One region of the Streptomyces sp. MB09-01 genome, then DNA from elsewhere that is predicted to be linked to it. Evidence: riboswitches for the same ligand, from Rfam matches in the RefSeq annotation. Region 1 holds a riboswitch; each other region holds the start of a gene.
The links. Region 1 has a riboswitch for cobalamin ahead of PV721_RS11470 (ribonucleoside-diphosphate reductase subunit alpha). Riboswitches for the same ligand answer to the same signal wherever they lie in the genome.
Positions count from the first base shown of each region.

Region 2: another riboswitch for cobalamin. It lies ahead of metE (5-methyltetrahydropteroyltriglutamate--homocysteine S-methyltransferase); the one in region 1 lies ahead of PV721_RS11470 (ribonucleoside-diphosphate reductase subunit alpha).
Region 3: another riboswitch for cobalamin. It lies ahead of PV721_RS19650 (ABC transporter substrate-binding protein); the one in region 1 lies ahead of PV721_RS11470 (ribonucleoside-diphosphate reductase subunit alpha).

Region 1 is NZ_JARAYQ010000039.1:98-9,530, forward strand. It holds gene PV721_RS11455 (carbon starvation CstA family protein) at 24-2,270, shown strand; gene PV721_RS11460 (YbdD/YjiX family protein) at 2,267-2,515, shown strand; gene PV721_RS11465 (GNAT family N-acetyltransferase) at 2,582-3,079, shown strand; cobalamin riboswitch at 3,121-3,252, shown strand; gene PV721_RS11470 (ribonucleoside-diphosphate reductase subunit alpha) at 3,397-5,787, shown strand; gene PV721_RS11475 (ribonucleotide-diphosphate reductase subunit beta) at 5,787-6,803, shown strand; gene PV721_RS11480 (hypothetical protein) at 6,940-7,161, opposite strand; gene PV721_RS11485 (helix-turn-helix domain-containing protein) at 7,243-8,208, shown strand; gene def (peptide deformylase) at 8,222-8,857, opposite strand; gene PV721_RS11495 (hypothetical protein) at 8,940-9,433, opposite strand, start outside.
Region 2 is NZ_JARAYQ010000140.1:12,371-21,803, forward strand. It holds gene PV721_RS26250 (discoidin domain-containing protein) at 1-1,818, shown strand, start outside; gene PV721_RS26255 (TetR/AcrR family transcriptional regulator) at 1,957-2,631, shown strand; gene metE (5-methyltetrahydropteroyltriglutamate--homocysteine S-methyltransferase) at 2,650-4,974, opposite strand; cobalamin riboswitch at 5,147-5,373, opposite strand; gene PV721_RS26265 (FAD-dependent monooxygenase) at 5,488-7,158, opposite strand; gene PV721_RS26270 (SchA/CurD-like domain-containing protein) at 7,306-8,487, shown strand; gene PV721_RS26275 (acyl carrier protein) at 8,501-8,758, shown strand; gene PV721_RS26280 (methyltransferase) at 8,861-9,433, opposite strand, start outside.
Region 3 is NZ_JARAYQ010000087.1:6,598-16,030, reverse strand. It holds gene PV721_RS19660 (ABC transporter ATP-binding protein) at 1-541, opposite strand, end outside; gene PV721_RS19655 (FecCD family ABC transporter permease) at 511-1,605, opposite strand; gene PV721_RS19650 (ABC transporter substrate-binding protein) at 1,629-2,618, opposite strand; cobalamin riboswitch at 2,992-3,218, opposite strand; gene PV721_RS19645 (P-loop NTPase fold protein) at 3,379-6,129, opposite strand; gene PV721_RS19640 (hypothetical protein) at 6,198-7,682, opposite strand; gene PV721_RS19635 (agmatine deiminase family protein) at 7,733-7,981, shown strand; partial or broken gene PV721_RS19630 (ABC transporter ATP-binding protein) at 8,097-8,956, shown strand; gene PV721_RS19625 (SpoIIE family protein phosphatase) at 9,084-9,433, shown strand, end outside.

The sequences.
Region 1 (9,433 bases):
GTAGATTCCCTGCGCTTACGCAGATGATCGACGAGGGGACGAGGGTCATGCCTGAACCGGAAGCAACAGGGACAGAGCGGAACACGGCGAGTCCGGACACCACACCGGGCTCGCCTTCTCCGAAGTCCATCGCCGTGTGGGTGCTCGTCGGACTCGTCGGCGCCATCGGCTGGGGCGTGCTCGCGCTCTCGCGCGGCGAGGAGATCTCGGCCGCCTGGCTGCTCGCCGCCGCGCTGGGCTCGTACGCCATCGGCTACCGCTTCTACGCGCGCTTCATCGCGCACCGCGTGCTCAAGGTGGACAAGACGCGGGCCACCCCCGCCGAACGCCTTGACAACGGTGTCGACTTCCATCCCACCGACCGCCGGGTCCTCTTCGGCCACCACTTCGCCGCCGTCGCCGGCGCCGGCCCGCTCGTCGGACCGGTGCTCGCCGCGCAGATGGGCTACCTGCCCGGCACCATCTGGATCGTCGCGGGCGTCATCTTCGCGGGCGCCGTGCAGGACATGATCACGCTGTTCTTCTCCACCCGGCGCGACGGCCGCTCCCTCGGCCAGATGGCCCGGGACGAGATCGGCCCCGTCGGCGGAGCCGCCGCCCTGGTCGCCGTGTTCGCCATCATGATCATCCTGTTGGCCGTGCTCGCGCTGGTCATCGTCAACGCCCTGGCGCACTCCCCCTGGGGCGTCTTCTCCATCGGCATGACCATCCCGATCGCCCTCTTCATGGGCTTCTACCTGCGCGTGCTGCGGCCGGGCCGGGTCACCGAGGTCTCCTCCATCGGTGTCGCCCTGCTCCTGGTCGCCATCGTCGCGGGCGGCTGGGTCGCCGAGTCCTCCTTCGCGGACACCTTCACGCTGGAGAAGGAGACGCTGGTCATCTGGATGGTCGCCTACGGCTTCATCGCGTCGGTGCTGCCGGTGTGGATGCTGCTCGCACCCCGCGACTACCTCTCCACCTTCATGAAGATCGGCACCATCGCGCTGCTCGCCCTGGGCGTGGTCATCGCGATGCCGATGCTGAAGATGCCCTCGGTCACGGACTTCGCCTCGCGGGGCGACGGCCCGGTCTTCGCCGGCTCGATGTTCCCGTTCGTCTTCATCACCATCGCCTGCGGCGCCCTCTCCGGCTTCCACTCGCTGGTCGCCTCGGGCACCACCCCGAAGATGATCCAGAAGGAGACCCAGGTCCGGGTCATCGGCTACGGCTCGATGCTGACCGAGTCCTTCGTCGCCGTCATGGCGATCATCGCGGCCTGCATCATCGAGCCCGGCCTCTTCTTCGCCGTGAACTCCCCCGCCGGGGTCATCGGCACCACGGTCGAAACCGCCTCGCAGGCGGTGACCGACTTCGGCTTCGCCATCTCCCCCGAGGCGCTGACCCAGGCCGCGAAGGACGTGGAGGAGGCCAGCCTGCTGTCCCGTACGGGCGGCGCTCCGACCTTCGCACTCGGAATGTCGGAGATCTTCTCGTCGGTCATCGGCGGGGCCGGCATGAAGGCCTTCTGGTATCACTTCGCCATCATGTTCGAGGCGCTGTTCATCCTCACCACCCTCGACGCGGGCACCCGCGTCGGCCGGTTCATGCTCCAGGACACCCTCGGCAACCTGCACAAGTCCTTCAAGGACGTCAGCTGGAAGCCCGGCGTCTGGCTGGCGAGCGCGATCGTCGTCGGCGCCTGGGGCTACTTCCTGTGGGTGGGCATCAAGGACCCGCTGGGCGGCATCAACCAGCTGTTCCCGCTCTTCGGCATCGCGAACCAGCTGCTCGCCGCGGTCGCCCTGGCCGTCTGCACCACCCTGCTGGTCAAGTCCGGCCGCCTCAAGTGGGCCTGGGTGACGGCCGTCCCGCTGGCGTGGGACGTGGCCGTGACGCTCACCGCCAGCTACCAGAAGATCTTCTCCGACAACCCGAAGATCGGCTTCTTCGCGCAGCGCAGCACCTTCCAGGAGGGCATCGACGCCGGGAAGGTGCTCAAGCCCGCGAAGAGCATGGACGAGATGCACACCGTGGTCACCAACGCCACGGTGGACGGGGTGCTGTCGGCCCTCTTCGCCCTGCTGATCATCATCGTGCTGCTGGACGCGGCCCGCACCTGCCTGAAGGCCGTCCGCAAGCCGGAGTCGGTGGCCCTCACCGAGGTCCCGTGGACCGAGTCGAAGATCGTCGCCCCGGCCGGGCTGATCCCGACCGCCGAGGAGCGGGCGGAGCTCGCCGCGGCGGGCCTCGACTCGGGCGGCGGACGGGTCAAGGAGCCGCTGTCCTCATGAGCGGCCTCACGAGCGGCCCCAGCCGCCTCACGAGCGGCGCCCGCGGCTTCCCGCGGCTGCGCGGCGCGCTGGCCCGGGCCCGGTTCTACGTACGGGAGTTCTCGGGAGAGGCGGCGTACGACCGGTACGTCGCCCACACCCGCTCCCACGACCCGGACGCGGAGGTCCTGAGCCGCCGGGACTTCGAACGCGCCCGCACGGACGCGCGCGAGGCGGACCCGCGCAAGGGCTTCCGCTGCTGCTGAGCCACACCGGAGGGCCCCGCCGAAATCCGGCGGGGCCCTTCGCGCGCCTCCGGCACACTCGACCGCATGGACATCACGATCAGACCTGCCCAGCCTGCCGAGTTCGCGGAGCTGGGCGAGATCACCGCCCAGGCCTATCTCGCCGACGGGCACCTGGACTTCAACGAGGACGACGGCTACCTGAACGTGCTGCGCGACGTGGCCGGCCGGGCCGCCCTGGCCGAGGTGCTCGTCGCCGAGCGGGACGGGCGGATCCTGGGCGGAGTGACCTTCGCCGCACCCGGGAGTCCGCTCGCCGACATCGCCGGCCCGGACGAGGCCGAGTTCCGGATGCTCGCGGTGGCCCGCGAGGGGCGCGGCCAGGGCGTAGGCGAGGCGTTGGTGCGGGCGTGCGTCGAGCGGGCGCGGGCGATCGAGGGCGTGGCCGCCATGGTGCTCTCCACCCAGCGCAGCATGACGGGTGCTCATCGGATCTACGCGCGACTGGGCTTCGTACGCGTTCCCGAGCGGGACTGGGCGCCGATCCCGGGTCTGACACTCCTCGCGTATCGGCTCAAGCTGTAGCCGCGCCGACACTACATGTGGGGGTTGCCGCATACGGCCGCCCCCACATGTATGCTCAAGGCTGCTGTCTCGCAGGGGAATCCGGTGTGAATCCGGAACTGTCCCGCAACGGTATGAAGTGTCCGCCTACCGGATGCCAAGTCCGAGGACCTGCCGACAGCGCGCCCGGCTCGACCGAACCGGGTGCCGACACGTCCGGGCCTCGCGGTTGGGCCGGTGGACGCCATGCGGTGTGTACGCGTTCCCGTCACGCCCGCATGCGCCCGCCCGCGCCCCGCTCCGCCGATGACCGGGCCGAGCGAGGGAGAGCTCCCGCCGTGACCATCGCGCCTTCCGCACCGCGCGCCGAGTCCGTTTCTGGCGACAACACCGAGGGCCCGGGGGCCACGCTGCTGCGTACCCTCACCGAACTTACGGCGGACCTCCCCGACACCGACCCCGGCCGGGTCGCGGCCTCCGCCCTGCGGGGCCGCAGCTCCGCCGCCGACGACGCCGAACTCCGCGCTCTCGCCACCGAGGCGGCCGCCGGTCTGATCTCCGAGGACCCCGCGTACTCGAAGCTCGCCGCCCGGCTGCTGACGCTGGCCGTGCGCGACGAGGCCGCGAGCCAGGGCTCCACCTCCTTCTCGGCCTCCGTCGAGGTCGGCCACCGCGAGGGCCTCATCGCCGACCGCACCGCCGAGTTCGTGCGCACGCACGCGAACCGGCTGGACGCGCTGGTCGAGCACACCCTCGCCGAGGGCGCCGACGACCGCTTCGGCTTCTTCGGCCTGCGCACCCTGCACAGCCGCTACCTGCTGCGCCACCCGATCACCCGTCAGGTCATCGAGACCCCGCAGTACTTCATGCTGCGCGTGGCCTGCGGCCTCGCCGCGGACGAGAGTGTCCAGGCCGTCGAGGAAGTGGCCTCGCTGTACCGGCTGATGAGCCGCCTCGACTACCTGCCCTCCTCCCCCACCCTCTTCAACTCCGGCACCCGGCACCCGCAGATGTCCTCCTGCTACCTGCTGGACTCCCCGCTGGACGAGCTCGACTCGATCTACGACCGCTACCACCAGGTGGCGCGCCTGTCGAAGCACGCGGGCGGCATCGGCCTGTCGTACTCCCGCATCCGCGCCCGCGGTTCCCTGATCCGCGGCACCAACGGCCACTCCAACGGCATCGTGCCGTTCCTGAAGACCCTCGACGCCTCCGTCGCCGCCGTGAACCAGGGTGGCCGCCGCAAGGGCGCCGCCGCCGTCTACCTGGAGACCTGGCACGCGGACATCGAGGAGTTCCTGGAGCTCCGCGACAACACCGGTGAGGACCAGCGCCGCACGCACAACCTGAACCTCGCCCACTGGGTCCCGGACGAGTTCATGCGCCGCGTGAACGCGGACGCCGAGTGGTCGCTGTTCTCCCCGGCCGACGTGCCCGAGCTGGTCGACCTGTGGGGCGACGAGTTCGACGCCGCCTACCGCAAGGCCGAGGCGGAGGGCCTGGCCCGCAAGACCATGCCCGCCCGCGACCTGTACGGCCGGATGATGCGCACCCTCGCGCAGACCGGCCAGGGCTGGATGACCTTCAAGGACGCCTCCAACCGCACGGCGAACCAGACCGCCGAGCCGGGCACGGTCGTGCACTCCTCGAACCTGTGCACCGAGATCATCGAGGTCACCAACGACGGCGAGACGGCCGTCTGCAACCTCGGCTCGGTCAACCTGGGCGCTTTCGTCATCGACACGGCCGACGGTCGCGACATCGACTGGGAGCGGATGGACGAGACCGTCCGCACCGCCGTGACCTTCCTCGACCGCGTGGTGGACATCAACTTCTACCCGACCGAGCAGGCCGGCCGCTCCAACGCCCGCTGGCGTCCGGTGGGTCTGGGCGCGATGGGTCTCCAGGACGTCTTCTTCAAGCTGAAGCTCCCCTTCGACTCCCCCGAGGCGAAGGCCCTCTCCACCAAGCTCTCCGAGCGCATCATGCTCGCGGCGTACGAGGCGTCGTGCGACCTGGCCGAGCGCAGCGGCCCGCTGCCGGCCTGGGAGCAGACCCGCACCGCGCGCGGCGTCCTGCACCCGGACCACTACGACGTGGAGCTGAACTGGCCGGAGCGCTGGGACGCGCTGCGCGCCCGCGTCGCCGAGACCGGCATGCGCAACTCCCTGCTCCTCGCCATCGCCCCGACGGCCACCATCGCCTCCATCGCCGGCGTGTACGAGTGCATCGAGCCGCAGGTCTCCAACCTCTTCAAGCGCGAGACGCTCAGCGGTGAGTTCCTCCAGGTGAACGGCTACCTGGTGGAGGAGCTGAAGGCCCTCGGCGTGTGGGACGCCCAGACCCGCGAGGCGCTGCGCGACTCCTCCGGCTCGGTCCAGGGCTTCGGCTGGATCCCGGCCGAGGTCCGCGAGCTGTACCGCACGGCGTGGGAGATCCCGCAGCGCGGACTGATCGACATGGCGGCGGCCCGTACGCCGTTCCTGGACCAGTCGCAGTCGCTGAACCTGTTCCTGGAGACGCCCACCATCGGCAAGCTCAGCTCGATGTACGCGTACGCCTGGAAGCAGGGTCTGAAGACCACCTACTACCTGCGCTCGCGCCCCGCGACGAAGATCGCCCGCGCCGCGCAGGCCGCCACTCCGGCGGCGCTCCCGCAGGCCGTGGCCGACGCGGACGCGCTCGCCTGCTCCCTTGAGAACCCCGAGTCCTGCGAGGCCTGCCAGTAATGAGCTCCACCGACAACAAGAACCTCCTGGACCCGGGCTTCGAGCTCACGCTCCGTCCGATGCGCTACCCGGACTTCTACGAGCGCTACCGGGACGCGATCAAGAACACGTGGACGGTGGAGGAGGTCGACCTCCACTCGGACGTCGCGGACCTCGCGAAGCTGACGCCGGCCGAGCAGCACATGATCGGCCGCCTGGTCGCGTTCTTCGCGACGGGTGACTCGATCGTCTCGAACAACCTGGTGCTGACGCTCTACAAGCACATCAACTCCCCGGAGGCGCGCCTGTACCTGTCGCGCCAGCTGTTCGAGGAGGCCGTGCACGTCCAGTTCTACCTGACGCTGCTCGACACCTACCTGCCCGATCCGGACGACCGGGCGGCCGCGTTCGACGCCGTCGAGGAGATCCCGTCCATCCGCGAGAAGGCGCAGTTCTGCTTCAAGTGGATGGACTCGGTCGAGAAGATCGACCGGCTGGAGACGAAGGCCGACCGCCGCCGCTTCCTGCTGAACCTGATCTGCTTCGCCGCGTGCATCGAGGGCCTGTTCTTCTACGGCGCCTTCGCGTACGTGTACTGGTTCCGCTCGCGCGGCCTGCTGCACGGCCTGGCCACCGGCACCAACTGGGTGTTCCGTGACGAGACCATGCACATGAACTTCGCCTTCGAGGTCGTGGACACGGTCCGCAAGGAGGAGCCGGAGCTCTTCGACGACGCCCTCCAGCAGCAGGTCACCGACATGCTCAAGGAGGCCGTCGAGGCGGAGCTGCAGTTCGGCCGCGACCTGTGCGGCGACGGTCTGCCGGGCATGAACACCGAGTCGATGCGCGAGTACCTGGAGTGCGTCGCGGACCAGCGTCTGGTCCGCCTCGGCTTCGCCCCGGTGTACGGCTCGCAGAACCCGTTCTCCTTCATGGAGCTGCAGGGCGTCCAGGAACTGACCAACTTCTTCGAGCGCCGTCCGTCGGCCTACCAGGTCGCGGTCGAGGGCACGGTCGACCTGGACGAGGACTTCTAGGTCCCCGGTCTTCCGGGGTCCCCCGGTCGGGACGCGGTAGCGCCGCGAAGCCGGGATGCGGTTCACCACCGCGTCCCGGCTTCTCGCGTTTCCGGCGCCCGATCGTCCGGCTGCCCGTGTGCACGGTCGCCCCGGCTCAGTGGGCGACGGGGCCCCAGTGCATCCCGGTGTGCCGGGCGCGGGGCCGACGGGTGGGCGGAAGGCCGCCCGCCTTCTGGCGCGGCAGCCATACGAGGCGGGTCTCGACGGCCCGCAGCTGCCGGTCGATCCGGCGGTCGCGCAGGACCCCGTACAGGCTGGGGGCGAGCACCAGGGCGGCGACGGCAAGGACGGTGAGGTAGCTCAGGAGCGTGTTCATGTCTCCACTGTCCTCCCGTGGGGAAAACTCGCACAGTGGCAGGACTGTCATGAAAGAGCGAATTACTGCCACACTGGAGTCATGCTGACCAACGTGGCCGTGGCCCTCCTCGACGAGATCGCCCCCTTCGAGTTCGGGATCTTCTGTGAAGTCTTCGGAATCGACCGCAGCGATCACGGACTGCCGGTGTACGACTTCGCCGTGTGCGCGGCGCAGGAAGGCCCCCTGGCCATGTCCGGCACGGGCTTCACCGTCTCCCCCGAACACGGGCTGGAGCGGCTGGAGAGTGCCGACCTGATCTGCGTGCCCGCCTTCCGTGACGCGGGCGAGCGTACGTTCCCGGAACCGCTCCTGGAGGCGCTGCGCCGCGGGGTGGACCGGGGAGCGCGGGTGGTCAGCGTGTGCAGCGGCGCGTACGTGCTCGGGGCGGCGGGACTGCTGGACGGCCGGCACTGCACCACGCACTGGATGCACGCGGCGACGCTGGCCCGGCGCTTCCCGCGGGCACTGGTCGACCCGGACGTGCTCTACGTCGACGCGGGCCCGGTGATCACGTCCGCCGGCACCGCCTCCGGCATCGACGCCTGCCTGCACCTCGTCCGGCAGGAGCACGGGGCCGAGGTGGCCAACACCATCGCGCGGCGGATGGTCGTACCGCCCCACCGGGACGGCGGGCAGGCCCAGTACATCGAGCGGCCGCTGCCGCGCACCTCCTGCGACACCGTGGGCGAGGTGATCGAGTGGATGGCCCGCCACCTGGAGGAGGAGATCACCGTCGAGCAGCTCGCGGAGCGCGCGCACATGTCACCGCGCACCTTCGCCCGCCGCTTCCTCCAGGAGACCGGCACCACCCCGTACAAGTGGGTGCTGCGCCAGCGGGTCCTGCTGGCCCAGGAACTGCTGGAGTCGACCGACGAGACGGTGGACGCGATCGCCGGCCGCTCCGGCTTCGGCAACGCGGCCGCCCTGCGCCACCACTTCCTGCGGACCCTGGGCACCACGCCGAATTCCTTCCGGCGCGCCTTCCGGGGCCCGCAGGCCGCCTAGCCGGCCGAGGGGGCTACGCGTTCGGGACGGTCTCGTAGCGCGGGGTGCCCTCTTCCATCTGCCGCAGGGCGTCCTTGCGGTCCCGCTTCGAGAGGCGGTCGATGTAGAGGTAGCCGTACAGGTGGTCGGTCTCGTGCTGGAGGCAGCGGGCGAAGTAGCCGGTGCCGCGCACCTTGATCGGGTTGCCCTGGGCGTCCTGGCCCTCGACCTCGGCGTAGTCCGGGCGGGCCAGCGAGGCGTACGCCGTCGGGACCGACAGGCAGCCCTCGTTCGAGTCGTCCAGCACCCGGGTGCCCGCGGGCAGCTCGACGAGCTTCGGGTTGACGACGACACCGGTGTGCCGCACCCCGTCGTCGTCCGGGCAGTCGTAGACGAAGACCTTCGCGTCCACGCCGATCTGGTTCGCGGCGAGGCCCACGCCCTCGGCGGCCTTCTGGCTGGCGAACATGTCGTCGATCAGCTGCGCCAGCTCGTCGCCGAACTCGGTGACGTCCTTGCACTCGCTGTGCAGGACCGGGTTGCCGACGACGGTGATCGGGCGGGCGGTGCCGCGCTCACGGTGGGCGAGCTCGCGCTCCGCACAGTCCTCCGTGTCCACGACGTACCCGTCGTTCACGACCTCGACAACCTCGTTCTCCTGCTGCGACATGTCCGCCGTACGCCTTCCGTAAGTCCAAGTCACCGGTGGTCGCCAATGGCCACCGATGTGCCCGTACAGCCTACGGCCCGGCTCAGCAGACTTCTTCGAGATCCCGCCACTCACGGGTGCCCGGGCTGTCCGCGACCCAGCCGTCGAGCAGTCCGCGCACCAGCCCGGCCGGCGCCGCGATACCGCATTCGCGCTCGGGCACCCACAGGGAGCCGGAGCCGGCCGTACGGTGCCCCAGCGGTCCGGGGTGCCCCGGCTCGCTGTGGTCGTGCGGATCCAGGTGCTCGCCGTCGCCCTCGTCGCTGGGCATCTCGCTCTCCGAGCAGGTCCGGCACAGCAGCCGCACCGACGAGGACCAGTCCTCGGCGGCGAAGCCCGCGTCCGAGGCCAGCTGCTCCAGCGCGTCGCGGTCCGCCTCGGTGGCCGCCTCCAGCAGCACCACCCAGGTCGGCACCGGCGACGGCGCCCACAGCTCGATCTCGTCGAAGACGGGGTACGAGGGGCCGGCCGCGGTGATCCGCTCGCCGTGCGGGACCCCGTCGTGGAGCACGACCTCGCCCCAGCGCCGCCCCGAGG
Region 2 (9,433 bases), on a different contig from region 1:
GAGGGCTTCGGCGGCCGTCTCATCTGCGGCAAGCCGTTCTCCGAGCAGGGGGTCGCCGACGCGCTCAAGGACTGCCCCGAGCACTATCCGGACGGCACGCTCGCCATCTTCGACTTCATCACCAAGGGCGGAGACGGCAAGCACGACCCGAACGGCTGGCCGACCTTCAAGGACTGGCCCGCCCACGACTCGCTGACCCACCAGCAGAACTACTACGCCTGGGTCGAACGCGCCTGGCGCGGCGGCCAGCGGGTGCTCGTCAACGACCTCGTCACCAACGGGGTCATCTGCTCGGTCTACTTCTTCAAGGACCGCGGCTGCGACGAGATGACCGCCATCCGCCTGGAGGCGCAGAAGACGTACGACATGCAGGCGTACATCGACAAGATGTACGGCGGGCCGGGCAAGGGCTGGTTCCGGATCGTCACCGACTCCGCGCAGGCCCGCGACGTCGTCGAGCAGGGCAAGCTGGCAGTCGTCCTCGGGGTCGAGACCTCCGAACCGTTCGGCTGCAAGCAGATCCTGGACATCGCGCAGTGCAGCAAGGAGGACATCGACCGCGGCCTGGACGAGCTGCACAAGCTGGGCGTGCGCAGCATGTTCCTGTGCCACAAGTTCGACAACGCCCTGTGCGGGGTCCGCTTCGACCAGGGCGCGCTCGGCACGGCGATCAACGTGGGCCAGTTCCTGTCCACCGGCACCTTCTGGCAGACGGAGAAGTGCAAGGGCCCGCAGCACGACAACCCCATCGGCCTCGCGGCGGCGCCCGAAGCGCAGAAGCAGCTCCCGGCGGGCGTGGCGGTCCCCTCGTACGCCGCTGACGCGCAGTGCAACACCCGCGGTCTCACCGAGCTCGGCGAGTACGCGGTGCGCGGCATGATGAAACGCAAGATGATGCTGGAGATCGACCACATGGGGGTCAAGGCCGCGGGCCGGGCCTTCGACATCCTCGAATCCGAGTCGTACCCCGGCGTGATCTCCTCGCACAGCTGGATGGACCTCGACTGGACGGAGCGGGTGTACCGGCTCGGCGGCTTCGTCGCCCAGTACATGAGCGGTTCCGAGGCCTTCAGCGCGGAAGCCAGGCGCACGGATGCGCTGCGCGAGAAGTACAAGGTCGGCTACGGCTACGGCACCGACATGAACGGCGTGGGCGGCTGGCCCGGCCCCCGCGGCGCGGACGCCCCGAACCCGGTGCGCTACCCGTTCCGCAGCACCGACGGCGGCTCCGTGATCGACAAGCAGACCACCGGCGCGCGCACCTGGGACCTCAACACCGACGGCGCCTCGCACTACGGCCTGGTCCCGGACTGGATCGAGGACATCCGGATCACCGGCGGCCAGGACGTGGTGGACGACCTGTTCCGGGGCGCCGAGTCCTACCTCACCACGTGGGGTTCGTCCGAGAAGCACAAGGCCGGGGTGAACCTGGCCGCGGGCGCCCCCGCCTCGGCCAGCTCGTCCGAGTGGAACCCGTTCGTCAGCTACGCGCCCTCGCGGGCCGTGGACGGGAACACGGGCACCCGCTGGGCGAGCGACTGGAGCGACGACCAGTGGCTCCGGATCGACCTCGGGACACCGGGCCTGGTCAAGCGCGTCACCCTCGAGTGGGAACGCGCCCACGGGAAGTCGTACCGGATCGAGCTCTCGGGCGACGGCACGAACTGGCAGTCCGTTTGGTCCACGACCACCGGTGACGGCGGGCTGGACACGGCGCAGTTCGCCGGCACCCCGGCCCGGTACGTACGCGTCCACGGACTGCAGCGCGGCACCCAGTGGGGGTACTCGCTCCACGAGGTCGGCGTCTACAGCAGCTGACGCCGCCCGGGCGGTGTCCGGTGCCGGGGCCGGCCGGATCCTCAGCGATCCGGCCGGCCCCGGCCGCCTTCCCGCCGCCGCACCGCCCGTGTCCCACCGCACCGCCCGGCACAGCAGCACGAACCGAAGGGACCGCCCATGGCACGGATGCCGTCGGCCGACCGGCGCCGGCAGCTGACCGAGGCCGCCATCCGCGCGATGACCCGCGACGGGGTCGCCCGGACGACGACCCGGTCGATATCCGCCGAGGCCGGCGTGTCGCTGAGCGTCTTCCACTACTGCTTCGACTCCAAGCAGGCCCTGCTCGAATCCGTCATGGCGGCGATCACCGAGCACAGCATCACCGTGGTGAAGGAGGCGATCCAGCCGAAGGCCACCCTCCGCGAGACCGTCCGGGCCGGCTTCCAGGCGTACTGGGACCACGTGTCCGCCCACCCGGGCGAGCACATGCTCACCTACGAACTCACGCAGTACGCCCTGCGCCGGCCCGGCTTCGAGCACCTCGCCCGACGCCAGTACCAGCTCTACGCCGACACCTACACCGAGCTCATCGAACAGCTCCGTCACCACATGGGCTTCGAACTCCGCGTCCCCGTGACCGTACTGGCCCGCTATCTGGCCGCCATGACGGACGGGCTGACGCTCAACCACCTCGTGCTCGGCGACGAAACGATCTCCACGGACATCCTCGACACGATCACCGACCACGTGGCGGGCCTCGTCGGGGACGACTGCGCCGGCGGCTCCGGCGACCACGGCGACGGGGCCCGGCCGCCCGACCGGGAGCGCGTCGCACCACCGCGCTCCGCCTGAGGCGGCCGGGGCCCCGGATCAGGCGCCGTCGGCGGTGACCTCGGCGCGCACCTGGCGGGCGGCCTCGACCAGGTTCTCCAGGGAGGCCCTGGTCTCCGGCCAGGCCCGGGTCTTCAGGCCGCAGTCGGGATTGACCCACAGCCGTTCGGCAGGGATGGCCGCGAGACCCTTGCGGAGCAGGGCCGACGCCTCGGCCACGGAGGGGATCCGCGGCGAGTGGATGTCCCAGACGCCGGGGCCGACCTCGCGCGGGTAGTCGGCGCCCGCGAGCTCGTCGGCGACCTGCATGTGCGACCGGGCCGCTTCCAGGCTGATGACGTCGGCGTCGAGGGCCTCGATGGCGTCGACGATGTCGCCGAACTCGGCGTAGCACATGTGCGTGTGGATCTGGGTGTCCGGACGGACCCCGGCGGTGGTGAGCCGGAAGGACTCGGTGGCCCACGCCAGGTAGGCGGCGTGGTCGGCGGCGCGCAGCGGGAGGGTCTCCCGCAGCGCCGGTTCGTCCACCTGGATGACGGAGGTGCCCGCCGCCTCCAGGTCGTTCACCTCGTCGCGCAGGGCCAGCGCCACCTGGCGGGCGGTGTCGCCGAGCGGCTGGTCGTCGCGGACGAAGGACCAGGCGAGCATGGTGACGGGGCCGGTGAGCATGCCCTTGACGGGGCGGCCGGTCTGCGCCTGGGCGTACGCGGTCCAGCGCACGGTCATCGGGTCGGGGCGGGAGATGTCGCCGGCCAGGACGGGCGGGCGGACGTAGCGGGTGCCGTAGGACTGGACCCAGCCGTGCTGGGTGGCGAGGTAGCCGGTGAGCTGCTCGGCGAAGTACTGGACCATGTCGTTGCGCTCGGGCTCGCCGTGCACGAGGACGTCGATCCCGGCCCTCTCCTGGAAGGCCAGGACCTCCCGGATCTCGGCCTCGATGCGCTCCTCGTAGCCGGCCGTGTCGATGCGGCCGGCCCGCAGGTCGGCACGGGCCACGCGCAGTTCGTCGGTCTGCGGGAACGACCCGATGGTCGTCGTGGGCAGCAGCGGCAGGCCCAGGCGGGCGTGCTGGGCGGTCGCGCGCTCCTCGTACGGCTGGGAGCGGCGGCCGTCCGCGTCCGTGATGGCCGCGGTCCGGGCGCGCACGGCGGGGTCGCGGGTGACGGTGGAGCGGGCGCGGGAGGCCAGGTCGGCCCGGTTCGCGGCGAGTTCGGCCGCGATCGCGCCGGTGCCGCCGGCCAGGCCGCGCGCGAGCGTGGCGATCTCCGCGGTCTTCTGCCGGGCGAAGGCGAGCCAGCGGCGGACCTGCGGGTCGACGTCCCGCTCGACGGTGGCGTCCAGCGGGACGTGGAGCAGGGAGCAGGAGGCGGCCACGTCGACCCGGTCGGCGAGGCCGAGGAGGGTGCCGAGGGTGGACAGGGACTTCTCGAAGTCGTTGATCCAGATGTTGCGGCCGTTGACGACGCCCGCGACGAGGCGCTTGCCGGGCAGGCCGCCGACGGCGGCGAGGTCGGCGAGGTTCGCGGCGGCGGCATCGGTGAAGTCCAGGGCGAGCCCGTCCACGGGGGCCTTGGCCAGCACCGGCAGGGCCTCGCCGAGCCGGTCGAAGTACGAGGCCACGAGCAGCTTGGGCCGGTCGCCCGGGGCGCCGAGCTCGCGGTACGCGCGGGCGGCGGCGTTCAGTTCGGCGGGGGTGCGGTCCTGCACGAGGGCGGGCTCGTCCAGCTGCACCCACTCGGCTCCGGCCGCGCGCAGGTCGGCCAGGACCCGGGCGTACACGGGCAGCAGGCGGTCGAGCAGGGTCAGGGGCTCGAAGTCGGCGGCGACACCGGGGGCCGGCTTGGCCAGCAGGAGGTAGGTCACCGGCCCGACCAGGACCGGGCGGGCGGTGTGGCCGAGCGCCAGTGCCTCTTCGAGTTCGGCGGCCTGCTTCGAGGAGTCCGCCGTGAACACGGTGTCCGGGCCGAGTTCGGGCACCAGATAGTGGTAGTTGGTGTCGAACCACTTGGTCATCTCGAGCGGCGCCACCTCCTGGGTACCGCGCGCCATGGCGAAGTAGCCGTCGAGGGCGTCGGTCCGCACGGCGGCACGGTGGCGTTCGGGGACGGCGCCGACCATCACGCTGGTGTCCAGCACGTGGTCGTAGTACGAGAAGTCGCCGGTCGGCACTTCGGTGATGCCGGCGTCGGCCAGCTGCTGCCAGTTGGTCCGGCGCAGGTCACGGGCGGTCTCCCGGAGGGCGTCGGCGGTGACGCGGCCCTTCCAGTAGCCCTCGACGGCCTTCTTCAGTTCGCGGCTGCCGCCCTGGCGGGGGTAGCCGTACACGGTGGCCTGTACTGCCGCGGCTGCGGACTCGGTGGTCACGGAACTCTCCTTCGCGAGCGTGTCTCCATGGACCCGGTGACGGGCCTGGGCTGCGAAGGGGTGCCGGAACGGGCGGACCGCCGGACGCGCGTACGCCTGAGGTACACGCCGGAACGATCCGCCTGAAGCACGCCGACCCGCCCACGAGGTCACCGGGAAACCGGGCGCGGTCGTTCGCGCTCGGGCAACGGGCAGGTCTTCGGACTCGCGGGCGCGCCTGCCGGTCTCCCGGCGGGCTCCTACTGGCCGTCGCTTCCCAGGACCGGTTCCGGTCCCAGTGCGTATGACGGCGGTCGTTCCCGCTCACCGCTGCGGGGCAGTCCCGGATTCCCACCGGGTTCCCTCTTACGACGCACCCCGTCCGGCTGACGGGTGCGAACCAGCTGCCCGGCCAGAGTAGATGGCGTTCGTCGTCAACGGACAGGGTTGTCCAATATCCGGATGGCGCGGCGGGACCGGCACACGGAGGATCCCCGCGTCGCCCGGGCGGCGCGGGGATCCGGGAGGGGGAGGTCAGTACCGGTCCAGCAGGGTGGTCAGGACCTTGTACAGGACCGATTCCTCATCAGCCACGGCCTCCTCCGAGCGCCAGGCCACGAAGCCGTCCGGGCGGACGAGGACCGCCCCGGCCGGGGTCGTGCCGTGCGCCTCGGCCCAGTCGCCGGCGCTCGAGGGGATCAGGTCGGCCTCCGGTCCGTTGCCGATGGCGTAGGCGTCCAGGCGCACGTTCATCCGTTTGGCGACGGATCCCGCCGCCCCGCTCCACGGCGTGCCCTCGGAGCTGAGCAGGACGAAGGACCGCTCGTAGAGGTCCAGGGTGGACTTCGGCTGCTCCTCCCCCGGGGCGTGGAGCCACATGTGCGGCGCGCGCGTGCCCGGTTCGCCGCACAGACGCATCCGTTCGGGCACGACCGGCCGGTCGGGGTCGGTGCCCAGGACCGCGCCCTCGTTGTAGCGGTAGCCCATGGCCACGGACAGGACACCGCCCTGCCGTCCGCCCCCGCCCGGGGCGGGCTCGGGCTGGGCCTCGGGAACGGTCTCGGGGTCGGGCTCGTACCCCGGGTGGCTGTGCTCGGCGGACCGGGCCGAGGCGCGCTCGCTCGTCGCCCGCGCCACCGGAAGCCGCTCGGTCTCGTACGTCTCCAGCAGCCCGGGGCCGGCCGCGCCGTCCAGGACGGCTGCGAGCTTCCAGGCCAGGTTGTGCGCGTCCTGGATGCCGGTGTTGGAGCCGAACGCCCCGGTGGGGGACATCTCGTGGGCGGAGTCACCGGCCAGGAAGACCCGGCCGGCCACGTACCGCTGCGCGACCCGCTCGGCCGCGTGCCACGGAGCCTTCCCGGTGATCTCGACGTCCAGGCCGGGTGCGCCGACGGCCCGGCGGATGTGATCGACGCAGCGCTCGTCGGTGAAGTCCTCCAGGGTCTCGCCGCGGTCGGGGTGCCACGGCGCGTGGAAGACCCACCGCTCGCTGTTGTCCACCGGCAGCAGGGCCCCGTCGGCGTCGGGCTTGGTCAGGTAGCACACGATGAAACGCCGATCGCCGACCACGTCCGCAAGCATGCGGGACCGGAAGGTGATGCTCACGTTGTGGAACAGGTCCCCGGAGCCGCTCTGGCCGATCCGGAGCGCTTCCCGCACCGGGCTGCGCGGCCCGTCGGCGGCGACGAGGTAGTCCGCGCGCACCGTGCTGTGCTCCCCGGTACGGCGGTCCTTCACGATGGCGGTCACACCGCCCGGGTCCTGTTCGAAGGAGAGGAGCTCGGTGGAGAACCGCAGGTCGGCCCCGAGCCCGGGGGTCACGGACATCAGTACCGGCTCGATGTCGTTCTGGCTGCACAGGCACCATGCCGACGGGCTGAAGCGGGCGATCGCACCCCCCGGGTCGATCTGCTCGAACAGCCACTCCTGGTCCTCACCGGTCAGGGAGCCGCCTTGCAGGATGCCGTGGTTGTCCGCCAGGACAGAGGCCGCCTCGCGGATCCGTTCCTCGACACAGGCGACGCGGAACAACTCCATGGTCCGTACGTTGATCCCGCGTCCACGCGGGTGCATCGAGGTACCCGCGTGCTTCTCGACCAGCATGTGGCTGATGCCGTGCCGGCCGAGGAACAGCGAGGTGCACAGGCCCACCAGCGAGCCGCCCACGATGAGGACAGGGACGCGGTGGTCGACGTTTTCCTTCATGGCTCTTCCATGCCCTGTGCGAGGGCGCTTCCCTCGCCCGTTCACCCGCTTGGTTCTCTCCTCTCGCGCCGGGGGGATTGCGGGACAACGATCGGTTCGGGTGGCGCCGCCCCGTGGCGACCGTGTGGTCTCGAAGGAGTGTGAACGATGACAACCTTGTCGGAACGGATATCCCAGTCCGCCTTCGACGGCTCGAGGCTTCGGGTCGTGCTGCTGCTGGATCTGTACGACGGAGCGCAGAACCAGTTCCTGGAGGTCTACGAGCATCTCCGCAAGCAGGTGTCCTCCGTTCCCGGACACATCCGGGACGAGTTGTGCCAGTCGATCGAGAATCCCTCGCAGTGGCTCATCACCAGTGAGTGGGAGAGCGCACCGCGGTTCTTGGCCTGGGTGAACAGCGAGGAGCACGTCGCCTCGGTGCAGCCGCTCCACGGCTGCGTACGGGACACGCGCTCGCTGCGCTTCAGCGTGCTGCGGGAGACCGCCAAGGACCCCGTCCCCGTCCCGGCCTCCGCCGTCTTCTCCCTCTCGCCCCCGGGCTCATCCCCCGAGGCCGCGGTCTTCGGGGACCGGTCCGGGGGCCGCCTCCAGGTCGCCCCGCGGCGCGGGGACGGCGTGGTCCGCCACGCCCTCACCTTCACCGTGAAGCCGGGCAGCGAACCCGTCGTGGCGGAGCTGCTCGCCGGGTACACCTCCCCGCAGGCGCAGGTCGACGCGAACACCCGGCTCCGCCGCACCTCGCTCTTCATGCACGGGAACAGGGTCGTACGGGCGGTCGAGGTGGAGGGCGACCTCCTCGCGGCATTGCGCCACGTGGCCCAGCAGCCCGAGGTGCAGGCCCTGGAGGAGGCCATCAACCCGTATCTGGAACAGGACCGGGACCTCAGCGACCCCGGATCCGCCCGGATGTTCTTCACCCGGGCGGCGCTCCCCGCGGTGCACCACGTGGCGGGCGGCGGACGCGAGCACGCGGACGTCCGGCGGCACGCGCTCTTCTACCCCGCCAAGAGCGGGTGCGGCATGGCGCTCGCCCGGCTGCTCGCCGGCCAGGACGAGGCGGCCGTGGACGACCCGGCCAACCCCATCGAGGCCAGCACCCTGTTCCAGCGCGACGACATCGTCGTCCGGCTCCTCGACATGCGCGGCCCGCTCGACGCCCGGCCCGCCGTGACGCTCGGCGTCGAGGGCGGCCACAAGGCGGCCGTGCTGGCCCGCCTGCTCGACAGCGCCAAGGACGGCGTCCCCACCACCGACCAAGAGCTCTCACGCTTCCTCGCGCGCTCTGAAATGCGCCTGATCACCGACCGGCGTACGCCGGACCGAGCCTGAGGAGATGGCCGTCATGACCCCTCGACTGACCATGGAAGAACTGGCCGCCCTGATGAAGAAGGGGGCGGGCCTGAACGTCGACCCCGAGGCCATGGCGAGCCGCCCCGACTCGGGCTTCGACGAGTGGGGGCTCGACTCCCTCGGGCTCCTCGGCATCGTCGGCGAGCTGGAGAACCGGCACAGCCGGCCCCTGCCCGCCGACGCGGACCGGTGCAAGTCGCCGCGCGAGTTCCTGGACCTCGTCAACAACGCCCTGGCGGCCAAGGGCTGACGCGTTCGGACGGACGGGCACCGCCCGTCGGCGGTACCGACGCCCCCGAGACCGGCTCATCCCGCCGGTCTCGAGGCGTTGTGGCGCGCGGAGGGCCCGGAATCACTCGGGCACGGTGCACTCGAACGCGTGCAGGTACGGATTGACCGGCCGGATCTCGCCGATGACCAGCCCCGCGTCCCGCATCCGGGTGCAGAGGCTGTCCTTGGTGTGCTTCGCGCCGCCCACGTTGAGGAGCAGCAGCAGGTCCATCGCCGTGGTGAACTTCATCGACGGGGTGTCGTCGACCAGGTTCTCGATGATGACGACCCTGGCTCCGGGGCGGGCCACGGAGACGACGTTGTGCAGGGTCCTGGCGGTGCTCTCGTCGTCCCATTCCAGGATGTTCTTGATGATGTACATGTCGGCCTCGACCGGGATGGCCTCGCGGCAGTCCCCGGGAACGATGCCGGCCCGCTCGGCGAGCGGACCGCCGTCCCGCAGCCGGGGATCCGCCTTCGCCACCACGCCCGGCAGATCGAGCAGGACGCCGCGCACCGTCGGGTGCTTCTCCAGCAGGCTCGCCAGTACGTGCCCCTGGCCGCCGCCGATGTCCGCGACCACCGAGACCCCGGTGAGGTCGAGGAGCTCGGCGACGTCCAGCGCCGACTGCATGCTGGAGGTGGTCATGGCCCG
Region 3 (9,433 bases), on a different contig from region 1:
CCAGCACCATGGTCCCCGTGCGCTGGGCGAGCGCACGGGCGATCAGGACCCGCTGCTTCTCCCCGCCCGACAGCCGGTCGAACGGCGCGTGCGCGAGGGAGTCGACGCGCAGCTGCGCCAGGGACCGGGTGATGACGTCGCGGTCGTCCGCGTCATCGCCCGCGAAGGCCCGCTTGTGCGGGGTGCGGCCCATCGCCACCACGTCGTACACGGTCAGTTCGAAGTCCCCGGACGTCTCCTGCAGTACGGCCGCGAGGCGCTGGGCGAGGCGTTTGCCCGGCATGCGCCAGACGTCCTCGCCGTCGAGCAGGACCCGGCCCGATGTGGGCCGCACCGCCCGGTAGAAGGTGCGCAGCAGGGTGGACTTGCCGGCGCCGTTGGGGCCGACCAGGCCCACGACCTCGCCGGGCGCCACGTGCAGGGAGGCCCGGTGGACCAGCGCCTTGCCGTTCACCACGACGCTGACCTCCTCGGCGCGGAGGGAACCGGGCTCTGCGGTCGGTCGGCCGGTCACCGGGCAGCCTTCCGTCGCATCAGCCAGAGGAAGAAGGGACCGCCGACGAGGGCGGTGAGGATGCCCACGGGTATCTCTTCCGGGCTCATGAACGTGCGCGCGGCCAGATCTGCGGAGATCAGGAACGCCGCCCCCAGGAGGGCCGCGGCGGGCAGCGCGCGACGGTGGTCGGCGCCCACGAGCAGCCGCACCACGTGCGGCATGATCAGTCCGACGAAGCCGATCTGCCCGCTGACCGCGACGATCGTGCCGATCATCAGGGCCACCAGGGTGAACAGGGCGCCGCGGAACCGGTGCACGTCCAGACCGAGGGCCGCGGCGGCCTCCTCGCCGGCCAGCAGGAGGTTGAGCGGACGGCAGACACCGAGGAGGACGGCCGTCCCGAGCAGGACCGCACCGACCGGGATCCACACCGTCGTCCAGGTGGTGCCGGCCAGTCCGCCGAGCATCCAGCGCAGCGCGGACTGCGTCTTGTGCGGATCGTTCGAGGTGACGATCAGGAAGCTGGCCAGCGCCGACAGCACCTCGGCCGTGGCCACACCGGCCAGGACCAGCCGCACCGTCGTCATCCGCCCGCCGGAACGGGCCAGGAAGTAGACGGCGACCAGGGCGGCCAGGGCCCCGCAGAACGCGGCCACCGGCAGGGTGAACAGCCCGAACATCGTCAGGTTCAGGACCAGGACGAGCACCGCGCCGACCGACGCGCCCGAGGACACGCCCAGCAGCATCGGATCGGCCAGCGGGTTGCGGACCAGCGCCTGCAGCGCCATTCCCGCCACCGACAGACCCGCGCCGACCACCCCGGCCAGCAGCACCCGGGGCAGGCGGACGTCCGTGACGATCGTCTCGCGCACCGGGGTCCACGTCGGCTCGGCGAGGGACGGGTGCACGCGGTGCAGCAGGATGCCCCACACCTGGTCGGCCGGGACGCTGATCGAGCCGGCCGCGATGCCGGCCGTGGCGGCGCCGGCCACCAGCACGCCGAGTAGGGCCAGCACCAGGGCGTACGGGATCCCGGGGCGGCGCGCGGGGCCGGGCCGGCCTTCCTCGCGCCGGCCGGGCCGGGCCTCCTCACGAAGGCCGGTCCCCACGGGTGCCGGTGCCTTGGCCCCGGTCACTGGACGAGTCCCGGGTGGAGCTGACGCGCCAGCGACTCGACGGCCGACGGCACCCGCACGCCGACCACCGTGGAGGACAGCGGCAGGACCGCGAACCGCTGGTTCTTGATCGCGGGCACGTCCTTCAGCGCCGGATGGGCGAGCAGGAACTTCTTCTTGTCCTCGACGGACCGGTCGCCGTAGTCGTAGATGACGACGGCCTCGGGCGCGCGCTGCGCGACCTGCTCGAACGAGACGTCGCCGAAGGCCTTGTCCAGGTCGGCGAAGAGGTTCGCCCCGCCGGCCCGCCGGATCATCTCGTTGCCGATGCCCTTGCCACCCGCGGTGAAGGCCGTCTTGTCGCCGCTGTCGTACACGAAGAGCTTGACCGGGGTGACGCCGGTGAGCCCGGTCTCGACCTTGTCGAGGGTGGCGTGCAGCTTCCCCAGCCGCTCCTCGGCCCGCTCGGGCACGCCGAAGATCTTGGCGACCGTGCGGATCTCCTCGTCCATGGCGGCCACGTCCACCGGGCCGGTGGGGCACTCCTCGGTGTTGAGGCGGGTGTTGATCCCCGCCTTGGTGAAGGCGGCCCGGCTGCGGCCCTCCTTCTCGTCGAAGGTGGACGTCCACCCGCCGTAGACGAAGTCGGGCTCGGCCTCCAGGAGTGCCTCGAAGGACGGGTATTCCTTGGAGAGGACCTTCACGCTGTCGTAGGCGGCCTGGTACTCGGGGAGGATCTTGTCGTCGAGATAGCCCGTCCCCACCATCGACTTCTCCAGGCCGAGGGCCAGCATCACCTCGGTCGCGTGCTGGTTCAGCGACACCGCGCGCTGCGGCGGACGCTGATAGGTGCTCGTCACCCCGCAGTTGGTGACCGTGACCGGAAAGCCCTCGGCGGTCGCGCCCGGCGAGGGGGTGGCGGAGGGCGCGGTGCCGCCTCCGCAGCCGGATATGAGCAGGGCGACGGCGAGTGCGGACAGCACGGTCTTCGGGTGGTTGCGGGGCATGGTTGGTCCTCTCACCGCGGATGGATCGGATGTTCTTCGCGCCCTGTCGGGAGGCGCACAGGAGCGGACGGGCGCACGGGGCCGCGCGGGGTGAACTCGCGCTACGGCTCGCGGGGACGGCAAGGCGGAGTCCCCGCACGGCCGGGCCACGGCGCCGGGGCAGGGCGTCTCGTAGGCCTGCCGGGCGGCCCGTCGCCTACGAGGGGATCGGCCCCGGGACGTCGACGTCGACGTCGACGTTAAGGTCGGGGAGGCCGGTGTCGTGCTCAACCCACCCAGCGGTGGTGACGGTCTGGTCGGCCACGTCAACTCTCCTTCGCGAGTCGCGGCAGAAAGGTCCCGGGCAGGTGTGCCTCGGGAACCCCGCACGACGCTTCGTCATGCGGGCAGTGGCAGGTCTTCGGACTCGCGGGCGCGCCTGCCGGTCTCCCGGCGGGCTCCTACTGGCCGTCGCTTCCCAGGACCGGTTCCGGTCCCAGTGCGTATGACGGCGGTCGTTCCCGCTCACCGCTGCGGGGCAGTCCCGGATTCCCACCGGGTTCCCTCTTACGACGCACCCCGTCCGGCTGACGGGTGCGAACCAGCTGCGCTCACAGCCTACCCGCGAGGCCGGCACCCCCGCTCGGGCCGCCCCCACACACCCAGGGCCAGCCGGGGCGGGACGCGCTACCGCAGCCAGACCGGTAGCCGCAGCTCCGCCTCCAGCCCGTCCTCTCAAAGGGCGTACTCCTCAAGCGTGTTCGGCCCCACCGCACAGCTCTCAGGCCTCAGTCTGAGGGTGGCGGGGGCAGTCGGAGCTGCGGGCGGGCGGGACCGTCGGCGGAAGGCCGGCGGCCGGGCCGTCCGTGAGCCGCCACGCGGTACGGATGGAGCCGATCAGCTGTCGTGCGCTGTACGGGGACACCTCCAGCTCCTGACGGGCCTGGCCCAGGAGATCCAGGTCCCCTTCGGGGCCTCGTGACGCAGCCTCGTCCCGGCGGCGGGCCAGGTCACCCTCGCCGAAGACGTCGAGCAGGGTCAGCGAGAACAGGACGTAAGCCGACGCCTCGTCGATGAGGTTCCGGGCCACGTCCGGAATCTCCGCGGCGGCTTCCTCGCCCAGGTGCCGGTGGAGATCGTGGAAGGCCACGTGCTCCAGGGCCCGCCGGAGCTCGACGGAGACGCAGGGGCAGCCGGCACGCAGATGGCCCGTCAGGTTCCGGAACGCCACGAGGAGCGCGCTGGTCCGCGGCGTCCACTGCTGCTTGCTCAGGAGCGTGCGGAAGCCCGCGAGCGTGTCGGCGAGCTCTTCGAGGATCAACTGACGTGAGATGTCGGTGAGTTCGATGAGCCGGGTCTTGGACGTGATCTCGTCCAGGCGCAGACCGTAGCGGATGAGATCCCTGGGTATTCCGCCCGAGAGGGCGTGCGTGAGCACCTTGTAGGGCTCGGAGAGACCGGACGCCCGACGCCCGAGGATCTTCTTCGACTCCTCCAGGGTGCACGGCAGGACGTGCACGATGTCGTCCAGCGAGCTGTCGGTGACGCCGCGGTGCGGAAGCCCGCGGCGTACGAAGGAGGCGCCGACGTCCTCGGCGACGGAGATCAGGTAGTGGACGTGGGGCACGCCCAGGATGGCCTTGATCTCGTTCAGGAACGCGAGCGCTTCGGTGTCCGAGCCCAGCCGGTCCAGCTCGTCGATCGCGATCACGACCCGCTCCTGCAGCCGGTGCTGCTCGGCGGCGATGCCCGTCAGCAGGTCACGGAAGTCGGAGACCAGCTCGGGGAAGTTCGGCGGCAGGGTCGACAGCGAGGCCGTGTGCGTGGTGAGGAGCTGTGCGGCCCCCGACGTGACCGCAGAGGACGCCGTCTGCATGGTCTGCAGCCGGTACAGCTCGTCGCGGCAGGCCGTCACGAGGGACGGCGTCGGGTCCGGAGGGGTCCAGGAGCCGGCCTTGACCAGCAGCAGTCCCGCGAGGACGCAGGCGAGGCGGAGGGGGTTCTCGGGGTCGGTCACGATCGCCTGCGCCACGGGCCTGGTGAGGAGCAGCGCGAGCGACACGAGGAGCACGCCGACCGCGATCCGTCCGCGGGCGACGGTACCGAGCAGCAACCGCCCCCGGAATTCCCACTGCCGTTCGGGCATCAGATTCGCCACTCCGGTCAGCGCCACGAGCAGCAGCAGGAGACTCTCCGGGTCTTCGTCGATGTTCCCCACCACGCTCCGGACACCGCTGTCGAAGAACAGCGAGAGGAACGCGGCCACGGCCAGCAGCGCGCCGATCGCGACCAACCCGTACCGGGCACCCCGGCGGAGGTCCGCCCACCGGCTCCACCGCCGCAGGCTCCACAGGGCGATGCCGGCGACGACGACGAGCACGGCGGTCCCGATCCGCTCGCCCCGCCAGACGTCCGCCACCACGTCGGCCGCCCGGTGCCCGTACTCCGCCGCGCGCGTACGCAACGGACGCTCGTACCGGGTCGCGAGGGAGCGCGCGCTCGCGGCCAGGCCGAGGACGACGAGCGCGCCCGCCGCCAGCCCGAAGGCCAGCAGGGTGAGCGCGTTCCGGAGGGCGGGGAACAGGCGGCGCGCCGCCCTGCGGAAGGTCGAGAGCCGGACGAACGCGGGAGGGACGTAGCCCCGGTGGACGAGGTACCTCTCGCACGTCCTGACGTAGAGGGACAGCAGGAAGTCGTACGGGGAGTACGTGGCCGGTGCCTGCACGACGACCGCGAACCCGGCGTCGTTGGCACAGGTTTCCAGGAGGGTCGACTTGCCCACGCCCCGGGAACCGCTGACCGCGATGGTCCCGCCGCTCTCCAGTTGGACGATCTTGCGGGCGAGGCTCCGGGCAGCCGGGCTGTCTATCACGTACTGCGGATTGCGCGGGGAGCGCAGGCCGTCGTAGCTGTCGGCGAGGAGCAGCGAGTCGTGGTCCTCACCGAGCAGCGCCTGCACCACCCGGGCGACCAGGGGGCGCACCCCGTTCTCCTGGAGGTCCCGGCGCCAGGCGGCTTCGGCCCATGCCGTCCTCCTGCTCAGCAGGAGAAGGGCCGGCCGCAGACGCCATTCCCGGAGGTTCAGCAGGACGCTCATGCGCCACACCGGGTGCCGCCACACCGCGGTGGCGGTCAGGAGCGGGATCACGGCGCCGGCGAGGGCCGTGGTCCAGGACGCGAAGGCGAGGAACAGGAGGGTCAGGAGTGTGGTCGAGCCGAGCACCACGGTGGCCGGATGCGTTCCGTTGCGCAGGTAGTCGAGCCGTCGACGAAGCCGTTCCCTCTCTTCGAGCAGGGAACGGAAGTGCTCCTGCGTGTCCCGGCAGGGTTCGACGGCCCGTGAGACATTGGCCTCGGTGAGCATGTTCGCGCGGGTGTTTTCGGCGGTCGCCTGCGGGCGCACGCCCAGGCGCCGTGCGGCGGCCGGCTCGGCCACGCAGGCGTCCACCGCGGCGAGGTACACCTCTGCTTCCCGCTCCAGGGCGAAGAAGTCGGCGACCTGCCAGGCGGGGCGCGGGCGGTGTCGGGGCATGGACGCAGGGCCTTTCGGGAGGGACGCCGGTCAGCACGGCTGGGGCGGGGTGGGGCGGTGCGGGCCGGTCAGGACGCGTTGCGCGCGCGTACGAGTTCCCGTCGCGAGATGCGCGTGCCCCGCTTGTGCTTGATCCGGAAGAACGCCCGGAGTCCGGGTTCGTCCTTCGAGTCGTCGTCGTCGTAGGTGACGGCGTGGCTGCCCCCGTCGTCGAGCAGCCGCCCGACGTACTCGGCGAGCGTCATGGGCCCCGAGCCGCTGTATCCCCAGGACAGCCCCGGGGCGTCCATGGCAGGGGCCGGGTACAGCACGCCGTCGCCGGTACGCACCCAGATCGGTTTGTCGAGGACGATCTCCTTGAGGACGGAGCCGGCGGGAAGGCGCTTGGGTGCCCGTCCGATATAGGTGATCTCCCGGGCGTCGCGGGAGCTGAACTTCCCCTTGACGGCGACCACGGGGCTTCCGGTCGCCGGATCGACGAAGGTCCCCACGGTGTCGTAGTCCTCCTCCCACACCCGGTGGAGTGCGGTCGGCGGCACGGCACGCAGCCGGTTGATCCACTCGGCTCCGGCCCGGGTGACCTCCGTCCGCATCAATTGGAACGTGCCGCCGAACGGAAGGTGCTTGGCGCCGCTCCACCCGCTGACCTGTTCCAGGCACTCCACCGCCAGGTCGTCGGTGCGTGTGCAGAGCTCGGCGAGTCCGGCGCCGACGACGTCGTCCGTCGCGACCTGCGCGAGACCGGGATCAGCCGTGTCCGGCACGGCCGGGAACACCATCGAGGCCCTCGCAGAACCCGCCCGGCTGCGGAGGTTCTCCATCTCCTCGGTGGCGCTGTCCGCGGCTGCGGCCCGGATCCGGTGGCCGATGGTGAAACAGGCGTGCCGGAGCGGGGAGCCTTCGGGCTCTTGCCGCGCCAGCGTGTAGAGCGGCTCCCAGGAAGGGAAGGTGATCACCTCTACCGGCCGGGGTTCGTCCCCGGGCCGCCACGCGGTCAGGTGTTGCTCGCGGCGCAGCGAGCCGGGCCAGAACGGGACGCGGGTCCCCACATGGGCGGCCAGTTGCGCCCAGGTCGGGTCGTAGACGAGTTCGGGCCGGTCCCGGTCCACCGCCCGCAGCTCGGGCCCGTCGAGACCGTAGGCGTAGTCGACGAAGACGAAGGTGTCGGCGTCGTCGTGGACGTCGAGGACTTCCCTCCCCGCGTCGCCGATGCCGTACAGGGGATAGACGACGGCGACGACGCCCGCGTGCGTCCGCCACAGCCCTGCGAAGAGCTCGGCATCGACGGTCGTGTCGTCCTCGGGAGTCCGGTACGCACCGCCGAGGTAGCGGGGCTTGACCGCGGGCGCCGGGCGCAGCAGGAGGGGGCCCTTGCCCGCGAGGCCGGGATGCTCGGCGGCGAGCCACCGGCCGAAGTCATGTCCGGACCACTTCGTCTCGCCTTCGGTGCCGGCGGGATCGACGGGGTCGGTCATGCCGGCCGCGATGCGTGACCACGCGGCCTCCGACAGGCGGAATACATCCCTCAGCTCCGCCGCGGTGAGCTTCTCCAACTCGCCCCTCCTCCATGCCCCCTTGAAGCTCTCCATCATGGGGGAGGGGTCTGACAACGGGTGCCGCGGGCTGCCGTTCCCTTCGGCCCCGCGGTCAGGCGGCGGGCTTCCCGGGCTGGCCGGCGCGCGCCACGCTGACCCGCCTCTTCCCCGACCGCGTCGTCGAACGGCTCAAGATCGACCGCCTCGGCGTCGGCGGCGGCGGAATCCACTGCGTCACCCAGCAGCAGTCGGTGTGCCGTAGGCCCTCGGTGGCAGGCTGGCGCCCGCGCGGCCGCAGGCCTGTCACTGCCCCGTGAGCGCCGAGGTGCCCTGCTCCGCACCTGATATCGCGTAATAAGAGCGATCGATATGTGAGCGCGATAATATTCTCGTCATCGACGTTGCGCGTATCAGCGCCAGGCAGGAGCGCCCATGGACACGCCCGCGCAGCCACGGACCGTCGCCGCGCTCAACTCCGTCGGCGTGCGCCGTTTCACCACCGGGCTGGTGATCCTCGACCGGATCGACTGGACCGTACGCTCCGGCGAGCACTGGGCGTTGCTCGGCGCGAACGGCGCGGGCAAGACGACCCTGCTGCGCCTCGCCGGTGCGCTGATGCACCCCATCGACGGCACCGTGGAGATCCTCGGCCACCGGCTCGGCCGCCTGGACCTGCGCGAACAGCGGGCCCGCATCGGCCTGGTCTCCAGCGCACAGCGCGTTCCCGAGAACGAGACCGCGCGCACGATCGTCCTGACCGGAGCCACCGGGACCGTTCAGCCGCTGTGGCGCAAGACGACGCCGCGACCCGCGAACGCGCCCACGACCTGCTCGCCGAACTGAACTGCAAGGACCTGGCCGACAGGCCGTACGGCGTGTGCTCAGGCGGCCAACGCGCCCGCATCCTCATCGCTCGCTCGCTCATCGCCGACCCGTCCCTGCTGCTCCTCGACGAGCCGTTCAACGCGCTCGACCTGCCCTCGCGCGAGGACCTGATCGACGCCCTGCACCGACTCGCCACCGGTCGCCCGGACCTGGCGACCGTCACGGTCACCCATCACGTGGAGGAGCTGGCCCCGAGCACGAGCCACGCACTGCTGCTGCGCGAAGGCCGCGTCCACGCGACGGGCCCGGTCGCGGACGTCCTGCCCGCCGACCTGCTCACCACGTGCTTCGGCCGTCCGATCGAGGTCGGCCGCCACGACGGCCGCTGGGCGGCCCGGTCCGGCAGCGGGCAGCGGCCACCGGACGCCGGGCGCGCTGACCCCGGACCCGCGCTGACCTGGCCGTAGTCGGTGGAACCGCCCGGCGGGGGCGTGCCGCGGGTCGCCGGGTCCTTCCTCCGGGACGATACTGAAGGTCACGGTGCGTGGAGGCGACATGCGTGAACCGGAGCGGCGTGGCCCGAGGCCGGCCTCGGTGCCCGTCAGCGAAACGGCAGCGGTCGTGCTGGACGACGCAGGCGTGGTCGTCGCCCGTTCGGAACGGGCTGCAACGCTGCTGGAATGCTCACCGGGCCGGCCCTGTGCTCCCTTGCTGGAGCTGCTGCCGCGCGCCGGAGCGGAGGCGGGACCGGTCGGGCGCACGGTGACGATTCCCGGCAGCGACGCAGCGGGCCCAAACGTCCCCCTGGTCTGCACGGTGGTCCGCCTCGCCGCGCGCACTCCGGGCGACCGCGACGCCGAGGCGCAGTGGCTCGTCCTGGTCACCCCGCAGGAGACTGCGGCGGAGGTGGTCGAGCCCGACTCGGAGGGACGCCGGAAGAGGCT